3 regions of the Pelosinus sp. sgz500959 genome follow, and region 2 is predicted to be linked to each of the others. Evidence: riboswitches for the same ligand, from Rfam matches in the RefSeq annotation. Region 2 holds a riboswitch; each other region holds the start of a gene.

Region 1 (3,284 bases), on a different contig from region 2:
GAAACGGAACTCTCATCGGTGCTTCAGCCAATGTAGTCGTTTCAAGCCTAGCTGCAGCCCATGGACGGCCCATTTCCTTTATGGGCTACATGAAAATTGCTTTTCCTCTGATGATCTTATCGATCATTATTTCCAATATTTATATTTACTTTGCTTATTTATTATAAAAATTACTTCTTAATTTTCATGGACAAAATAATAAATTTACTTATACAATAGATTACAATGTGAAAAATGATCTGAAAGGTGGTTCTTTATGAAAAAAACTGTAGCACATTCAGAAGTACATATTTCCAAACTCATTAGTCCAAGTCCGAAATATCCAACAGGACGTGTACATGCAGGAGAAATTATGCAGCTTATGTATGATACTGCACGACAAGTTGCAACTAAACATGCTGGTACAAATGTGACAGCAATCCGTGTTGATGAGATGCTTTTTCTTCATCCCTTGCGTGTGGGAACTGTTCTTACTTGCCACGCCTATCTAACATTTACTGGTAAAACATCTATGGATATTGAGGTCAATCTTTATGTAGAAGGTTTAGAGCCCTCAAAAGCGGCTCTTACATCTTACTTTACCATGGTTGCCTTAGACGAACATCACCAACCAACTACAGTACCAGGATTAAAATTAACGACTGACTCCGAAAGAATTAAATTTGAACAAGGAAAACAACGCTATGCGTTACACCACACCGTTGCAAAAAACATTCTTCTATGACTCTGATCCGAGACGTTTTGTAAAAATATGAAAAAATATAGTTGTTAAAAGAGAAATTGCCCTTACTATTGACGCAAGGGCAATTTTTTTATTGATTCTTAGAAAAATTTCAGAAGAGATTATTCTCTACAGTCCAAGGGGTAACCCTATTTCTCCCTGCTATTTTACTTTGATACATAGCTTTATCTGCTTTTTTTAATAAATCGAATATCATATCACCATCTTCAGGGAAAGAAGAAACTCCTGCACTAAATGTAATTGTAGTTTCATGGTCTCCCTTTCCAATAAATGTTTTGTTTTCAATTATTCTTCTTAATTTATTAGCAAACTCTACTGCCTGTTTTTTATCTGTCTCTGGTGCAAGTATAACAAATTCCTCTCCGCCAAACCTACCAATAGAATCTGATTTTCTACAGAATTTTTTTAACACTTGTGCAAAATCAAATAAAAGTTTATCTCCAAGTAAATGTCCATGAGTATCATTAAAATGTTTAAAATTATCAATATCAATAAAAATAATACTCATTTCAGTCAAATGTCTTTTCGCTAAGGATAAATTTTTTTCAAATATAACATTTAAAGCATTCTTATTATAGATATGGGTAAGACAATCATGCATGGTTTGTTTTTGCAGTACATCAACTAATTTGAGAATTTTTATTGCTTCACAAACCTGTAAACCAAACATTTTGAGCAAAAATATTTCTTGAGTAGAAAATGGATCGACTTTTTTCCTTGCAACAGTGATACATCCTGTACTCATCTCTTTCCCTTTCAGTGGAACGCTGACAACAGATCGTATACCCTCTTCACGAAAAATTGCCCTGTTATTACAATCCATCACTCGAGTAATATCAGCATGTACAAAGGGTTTACTATCAGCTACCACATGACCAATAATTCCCTCACCAAGTTGGATCGAAGACTTGGATAGATAGATTTCAGAAAGTCCATACGCCCTAATAATTTTAAGTTTTCCACTTTCTATATCAAAATCTCTTATAGCAACAGCATCAGCATTTGTGATAAGAATCGTCGTTTGAATAATATAATCTAAAATATCATCCATCTCAATACCGTCGACTAACCGTTGTGAAATAAAAAACATTTTTTCTAAAGTTTCATCACTAGGTAGGACTGAAAACATCTCTACACCTCATACATTCTGATTTTAGCGACCAAAATTTTAATTATTTTCTTCTTCACCATTTTCTAAATTTTCCCTATTAATAATTTCAATTTCTTTGTAAAGCTCAAAAACATCGCAAATTAACTCATCTATTTCCATTTCATTGATATGATCTTCAGCTTCTTCTTGCTCGTTAATAAAAAATCCCCCTCAAAAAAAAAACTACCAGGCACATCAAATCATGATGCAACCTGGCAGTCATAGAATCATACTATCGTTAGACCCAAGGCTTTGCGTCCCTGCCTTTCGGAAGGTTTGCTTATAATTCAATTTTATAAGTATCAAAAATACTTCTTATTGGACTTTATTAAGTATAATTCAATATCCAACTATATTCTATTATCCCTGTAAGCTAATTTTTTAGCGAAAACATAAGAAATCTTTATCCTCAAACAAAATTTACCATTACTTTTTAATGTTTTTTTATAAATTGACTAATACTATATAATTTTAATGCCACTGCAAGAGCTAAACGTGTCTCGAATAAATCAATCGATACTCCTAAGATTTTTTCAATACGTTGTTTGCGAAAAATCACTGTTTTAGGATGGAGAAACATTTTTTCTGCTACTCTTTTCAAAGTTGAACTTTTTAAAATTTCATCCAAGGTAATTAGAAAATTTGTCCCCTTATCTTGATCATAACTGATGAGTTTACCAAGTTGTTCTCGTATAAATTCATCCGAACTTTCATTTCCTATACTTCGAACGAGAAGCTGTAGAATCCCCAAATCTTTATAATGATAGGTCCCTTCTAATTTCTTACCATGGCATTGGGCTGCAACGGTAGCACTCCATGCTTGCCAATAAGCTTTACGAAAACTATCAAAACCCCTTTGTACGCTACTAATTCCAACCATAACTTGTAACTGAGGATTATTTTTTTTGATTTTTTCTAGTAAAAAATCAGCAAAAAAAAGACTACGTTCTTCATTTTCTTCCTGCTTTTCAATATAATGATAGATAATCCCTATATTATTTTTACACTCCCAGACAACATACTCTTTACTCTCACTCAATATTTCTATTATAAAATTTTTTTCTTTTTCGTTATCAACGAAGCTTTCACTCACTAATAAACAACAAAATAATGGACGTGAAAGGTCAATGCCCAACTTTTTCATGGAACGGCTGACAATTTCATTGACCTGTATACTTCCTGTGATAATATCATTTAAAAAATCACTTCTACGTCTTAATTCATAGAGAAAATTTAATACATTCTCAGCCTGTTTACGATCAGTAATATCATGCAACGTACCTAAAGTACCTATTATGTTTTCCTCTTTATCCATCCTAGGTCGCATATAGATCTGTGCCCACCGCAATTCACCTTTTCTAGTGCAATAACGAATTTCATAACGACAATATT
Region 2 (3,284 bases):
GTTGACTTGCGCTGACAGCTGCCATCATTCCAGCTGCGCCACCACCAATTATAACAATTTTCTTCATTTAATCACCTTTTCATATAAAACTTTTTCAGATACCATCCCATTTAGTCAAACCAAATGTAAAAATGGGCAGTATCTATTATTATACCACCCATTAGCAATTTTAAAATGCGATTTTTTTATCTTTATTTTTTGCGTTTTTACACTGTTTTTTCTTGTATTTTATTGAATACTACTGTAAAGGTCGTTCCTTCTCCTTCTGTTGATTGCACTGTAATCAGCCCATTATGGTGTCTAACAATACCATTACAAACAGATAAACCTAACCCTGTACCATTTTCTTTTGTTGTCAAAAAAGGAGTGAACATTTTATCCTGCCATTCTTTCGAAATTCCACAACCACAATCTGAAATACGCAAATATACCTTATCCTCTTTCTGACTTGTTTCAATAATTAACGTACCATGTTGCTCCATAGCCTCTATACCATTTCTCGCAAGATTTAATATCAATTGTTTAATTTCTGTTGAGTTTAGCAATAAATCAGGCAATGAATCAGCCAAAATTACATTGAGATTAATCCCCTGATTAATCGCATCAGCAAAAATAAGAGGAGCAATCTCTCTGATAATTTTATTGAGATCCTGCCATTTTGGCACCGGTACTTTAGTTTTAGCCACCGACAGGAAATTAGAAATAATTTGTTCAACTCGATCAAGCTCACTTAATACGATATTGAGTTGTTCTTCCATATTTCCAGAAATTTTTTTACTGAAAATTTGCAGATAACCTTTAATCACGGTCATCGGATTACGAATTTCATGAGCAACTCCTGCCGCCATTTCGCCGATCAGATCGATTTTATTGATGGCTTGCCGTAATTGTTCAATTTGATTCGTCAAAATGATCTCCGATGTTTTATATTCTGTAATATCTTTTATATGGGATAGAACCATTCTATCTTCTCCTATCCCAAAGAATAAAGGACTTAGTGTATATTGAAAATACTTATTTCCCTGTATTTTAGATAATTGAAATGTTTCGCATTCAAATGTCTTACCTGTACTAAGCACTTCGCCAATCTGCTGCTCTAATTTTTCGATAAACTCTACGTCTAATCCGATTTCACTCCAATGCCTGCCTTCGATATCAGAGGATTTTAATCCCAATTTTTTGGCACCACTATGACTAACATAGCGAACTCTGTACTCTTTATCAAAAATATAGATTGGACCAATACCGATTTGAGATTCATTTTTGTTTTGCTCATCAGTACATTTATCCAATTGTTCTTCAGTTAACTTTAAACTCTTAATCAATGTGATGAGTGATTGTTGCATAGACAGCCCCTTCCTCAAATAAGTTAACCGTGGCACTTTCCAAAATCTCGCTTCTCTTAGAGTTTAAAAACATAAAAAACCAGACTTTTAGTCTGGTAATACATTTTAGTCTCGACTAAACTGGCGGCTTGGCAATCATAAACACAGTTGTGTCCTTAGATCCATAGCTTTGCGTCCTTCTCTTTCGAAAAGTTTGCCCACTATTATTTTATATGATAATTCTACCAAAATTCAAATAATTTGTCTATTCAAATATAGGACTACAGTAGTATTTTATACAACTTTAGTCCTGTATTTAAACATAAATTTTTATAAAGGAAAAATACCTATCAGCCATTTGACCCAAAAGCTAATAGGTATTTTAAAAAACATATTTAAATTTATTGGTTAAGCCTATGTAGTTCTTCAACTTCACGTGCAAGCAGATGGCGATATCCACCACGTTTTACACCATCGAGAGTTAAGAAAGCAAACTTGATACGCTTAAGTTGTTTTACATCAGAGCCAATCGCCTCAAACATGCGACGAATCTGACGATTTTTACCCTCATGAATGGTAACTCTCAAGCTAGTAAGATCTTTATCAGAATCATAATCAATTACATCGATCATGGCCGGTGCAGTCATACCATCTTCAAGTTCAATACCAACCCGCAATAAATCGATTTTTTCTTGAGCTGGTCTGCCACCAACCTTCGCAATATAGGTTTTATCAATTTTCTTACTCGGATGAATTAAAGAATGTGTTAATGCTCCATCATTCGTTAGTAATAATAATCCTTCTGTATTATAATCCAATCGACCTACTGGATATATTCGCTCAGGAATATCCTTCACCAAGGATGCGACTGTTTTACGATCTTGAGGATCGGTCAAAGTCGTAAGTACTGCTTTAGGTTTATATAATAGGACATAAACCAGTTTTTCGCCTTGTATACGCTTACCATCGACCATAATTCGATCGTTTCCTGGCATCACTTTTGTACCAAGTTCAGTGACAACCTTACCATTTACCGTAACGCGCCCTTGTTGTATTATTTTTTCAGACTCTCTTCGAGAAGCAACTCCAGCTTGACTCATAATTTTCTGCAGACGTTCTAACATTATAATCTCCTTTAAAACTAAATTAATCTTCAATAATTGTTAAGAAATCAGTTTGTTGTTTGCACATTCTAATACTTATATTATCCCGTGTTTTTTTTAAGCAACTACCGCAAATACCTTCACCACAACACATAGTAGCATTATTGGTAACAGCCATTGGTATATTGACTCCCACATCTTGCATAGCTGCAATAAGCCCATAATGCTGTTCATCAGGTCCAGAACTCACGATCAAATCAGGTTTCAACGCAAACCATTCTCGCAGCATTGGTATACCAAATTCACGTAGGGAAGACACAGTATAAACCGTAGCGCCGCCTTCTTGTAATTGTTTATCAATAAAAACTTTTCCAACTTTGCCAGGTGCTAGTAAAGCCCTCACTTGGTTGTGATTGGTCATCAGTTTCTTGGCAAGAGGAAATGCGGGTGCTTGCCCAATACCACCAGCTACTAATATTATATTACCATCGGTCATATTGTCAATCCAGGGTCCTCCTAAAACACCATTATAATAAGGACCACGTACAAGAAGCTTTGTATTATTTTCCGCTAAAATTCTGGTTGATTTAGGACCAATGGTTTCAATAGCTACCTGCAAAGTATTTCCTTCTACCTGCATTATATTGACTGGGAAATTGAAAAAATAAGGATCACTTGGGCAACGTAAAAATAAAAAAGATCCTATTTTCTTTACCCCATCGGCCAATTCAGTACTGACGTCAAATTCAAGCAGTACTGTATTTTTTCCAATTTCTTCTTTAACTCTAAATTCAACTTGTTCTTCAATTCTAATTTTATTGGGTTCTTCATTGTATTTGTCTATTTTATATTGCCA
Region 3 (3,284 bases), on a different contig from region 2:
AATTTCACAAGAAGTACAAAAAGATGTATGGAATGAGTTTAGGCAATTGGGCTATGAGGATAAAATGAATCCATCTGAAACTCTAGGTATTATAAGGTTGTTGTTTAACGGTAGTAAAATTAGCGATAAAAGTCAAAGGCCATTTTTTAGGTAGAAAAAGTCATACGTTAATCTTGACGATTGACTACCTTCCCATTACAATAATGACAACGAGAAAATGATGGATTTTTTATTAGAAATGAGTAGAAAAGGCAAGCACTATTTGTCGTGAAGAGAAATAGTGCTCTTATTATTTGATATTATTTCTGAATTTCTATCGATTATATTTGAAAGGATTGATTTCAACGTATGAATTGTTCTATTCAAGAGGAGACGATTGCTCCTGAAGAAAAATCTCGATCATCGGTCCTATGGATCGCTTTACTTTTAGGAATGTTAGCCTCTTTTGGACCCTTATCCATTGATATGTATTTGCCGGCTTTACCTAACTTAGCAAATGATCTACATTCGAGCACATCCTTAGCGCAGCTTAGTTTGACAGCATGTTTGCTAGGAATTGCATCAGGACAATTATTTGCAGGTCCAATTAGTGATGTACGGGGGCGAAGAGGACCTTTGTTAGTCGGTTTACTGAGCTATGCGATTTCTTCTTTGTTGTGTGTGTTTGTTCCAACTATTTGGACATTCGTACTGATGCGATTTATTCAAGGACTAGCAGGATCTGCAGGTATTGTTATTTCGCGAGCCATTGTAAGGGACCTTTACTCAGGGGCGGAGATGACACGGTTCTTCTCATTATTGATGTTGGTGAATGGGGTTGCTCCTATCCTTGCTCCCATTTTAGGCGGGCAAGTTTTAGAAGTCACATCTTGGCGAGGAATTTTTGTAGTATTGTCAGGCATGGGGATGATTATGCTAGTGGCTGTCTTCTTTGGGTTAAAAGAAACCTTGCCGATTCAGCGACGTTCCCAAGGGGGCGCTCTCAATACTTTCCGCACTTTCCATAAATTAATTGGTAATCGATCTTTTATGGGGTATGCATTAACACAAGGATTCGTTATGGCAGCGATGTTTGCGTATATTTCTGGTTCTCCCTTTGTTTTGCAAAATATTTTTGATGTATCACCTCAGATGTTTAGCTTGTTTTTTGGTATTAATGGTCTTGGCATTATTATCGCTGGTCAAGTGACTGGGAGATTAGCAGGGCGGGTTCATGAAAGTAAGCTTTTGATTGTAGGTCTTGCCATAGCATTTTTTGGAGGGATTTCCTTGCTTGCTATGACTTTGATAGGGGGAGGACTTTACACTGTTTTAGTACCATTGTTTTTTGTGGTATCGAGTGTTGGAGTTGTTGGTACCAGTAGTTTTTCATTAGCCATGCAGGATCAAGCAAAAGCTGCAGGCAGTGCATCAGCTCTTATTGGACTCTTATCCTTTATTTTTGGTGGATTTATGGCACCTCTTGTTGGTATCGCTGGAAGTCATACCGCCATTCCTATGGGCGTTACCATTGCTGTTGCTGAAACAGCTGCCGTTTTAAGTTATTTTATCTTAGTAAAATCGAAATGACGATACAAAAAGATAGAATAATCATGAAGGCTTATTGTAAAAAAAAGGAACATATAGATGCGGAAATATAGTTAAGTGTCAGTTAAAGTAGAAATAAGTAATATTTTACAAGGAATTTAGTTATGATATAGCGAATATAAAGAACTAAGTTAATTAAAATTATGTTGATTAGCTGACTATAGCAATTGATAAAAAGGGCAAACTTGTCGAAAGGCAAGGACGCAAAGCAGTGGGTCTACGACCGATATTGGTTACGATTGCCAAGCTACAAAGAAAAATTCTTTGCGAGCTTGTTTTTTTTATGCCCAATTACAGTGATTGATCATTCTTTTGAGGATATAATCAACCAACAAATATCTAAAAGAATAATTAGCGCTAGTCGATGATAGGATCACTGATGAGAGGAGATGAGAAGGGTAATTCGAAGAAGTAAAATCAAAACAACTTATTTTTACGGAGGGTGCTAATGAAAAAATATATGAAATTGTTCATTACGGTCATGTTTTTTTTAGGTATTTTGGCTTTAACTTACTATTCTTCAGGATTCTCATCAACAGAGCTACAAAAGAAAGCAGTTATTGGTGTGATTGTTGGCACATTTGATGATACCTGGAGGACATGTGTGCGAAATGAAATCTACAAAATTGCTGAAGGGAAAATTAAAGTTGATATTTGGAATGGAAATAATTCTCAAACCGTAGAAAATGAAAAAATTGATCTGATGATTCAAAATAAAATAAGTTCACTTGCCATCAACCTTGTTGATTCAACTGCAGCTGGTGAAATCATTGAAAAAGTTAAAAAAAATAATTTGCCAGTTATTTTTTTTAATCGTGAACCCTTGCTAGAAGAACTTAAAAAATGGGATAAAGCTTATTATGTGGGGGCGAAAGCTGAGCAATCTGGGACTTTACAAGGACAAATCTTAGTCAATTATTTTAAAACTCATCCTACCGCAAATGGTGTTATTCGTTATGCAATGCTCAAAGGTGAACCAGGGCATCAGGATGCTGAATTGCGGACAAAATATGTGATTAAAGCGATGGAAGATGCTGGTTTTCACGTACAAAAAGTAGCAGAAGATACAGGAATGTGGGATCGCATCAAAGGTCAGGAAAAAATGGAACTATTCCTTTCCTCACACGGCGATGGAATTGATTGTGTGATTGCCAATAATGATGATATGGCCCTAGGCGCCATTGATGCTCTGAAAAATAAGGGTTATTTTCAAAATGGAAAATACATACCTGTTGTTGGTGTTGATGCTACAACTCCAGCGTTAAAGGCACTTAGCGAAGGTACTCTTCTTGGTACTGTTTTAAACGATGCCGTGCATCAAGGAAGAGCTATATTTAATCTTGCGAATGTTTTTGCGGAAGGGAAAGTGCCGAGTAACGAAAATATAGGATATAAAATCACTGATGGAAAATACGTGTGGATTGATTATAAAATAATTACTAAAGAAAATATCAATGACGCAAAGTGATTTCGGGGGAGGTATAAGGTTTGTTAAAAAATGCAAAGGTTGGTTCTAAAATATTAGTTGGATTTGGTATTATTTTAATTATGATGCTAATAACTACAATTGCGGCTTTTTATAATTTAAGAATTATGGAAAACGCTACAAATAAAGTAGCTAATGATTCTTTGCCATTGGCGCGCATGGTTGAGGAAATCGGCACTGAGTTATCCAATGAAGAGGCGGGCGTTCGTGG

What was found. Region 2 has a riboswitch for cyclic di-GMP ahead of ACAN52_RS14005 (nitrogen regulation protein NR(II)). Riboswitches for the same ligand answer to the same signal wherever they lie in the genome.
Region 1: it holds a riboswitch for cyclic di-GMP, as region 2 does, so the genes downstream of both, ACAN52_RS19780 (diguanylate cyclase) here and ACAN52_RS14005 (nitrogen regulation protein NR(II)) in region 2, are expected to answer to the same signal.
Region 3: it holds a riboswitch for cyclic di-GMP, as region 2 does, so the genes downstream of both, ACAN52_RS11720 (galactose ABC transporter substrate-binding protein) here and ACAN52_RS14005 (nitrogen regulation protein NR(II)) in region 2, are expected to answer to the same signal.

The regions. Positions count from the first base shown of each region.
Region 1 is NZ_JBGJZL010000018.1:19,003-22,286, forward strand. Features, by position in the region: gene ACAN52_RS19770 (sodium:proton antiporter) at 1-167, shown strand, start outside; gene ACAN52_RS19775 (acyl-CoA thioesterase) at 257-724, shown strand; gene ACAN52_RS19780 (diguanylate cyclase) at 834-1,871, opposite strand; cyclic di-GMP riboswitch class I at 2,096-2,183, opposite strand; gene ACAN52_RS19785 (PAS domain S-box protein) at 2,326-3,284, opposite strand, start outside.
Region 2 is NZ_JBGJZL010000008.1:142,395-145,678, forward strand. Features, by position in the region: gene ACAN52_RS14000 (NAD(P)/FAD-dependent oxidoreductase) at 1-67, opposite strand, end outside; gene ACAN52_RS14005 (nitrogen regulation protein NR(II)) at 207-1,346, opposite strand; cyclic di-GMP riboswitch class I at 1,466-1,554, opposite strand; gene ACAN52_RS14010 (pseudouridine synthase) at 1,727-2,449, opposite strand; gene ACAN52_RS14015 (hypothetical protein) at 2,472-3,284, opposite strand, start outside.
Region 3 is NZ_JBGJZL010000006.1:249,836-253,119, reverse strand. Features, by position in the region: gene ACAN52_RS11730 (hypothetical protein) at 1-154, shown strand, start outside; gene ACAN52_RS11725 (multidrug effflux MFS transporter) at 349-1,569, shown strand; cyclic di-GMP riboswitch class I at 1,756-1,842, shown strand; gene ACAN52_RS11720 (galactose ABC transporter substrate-binding protein) at 2,036-3,055, shown strand; gene ACAN52_RS11715 (methyl-accepting chemotaxis protein) at 3,076-3,284, shown strand, end outside.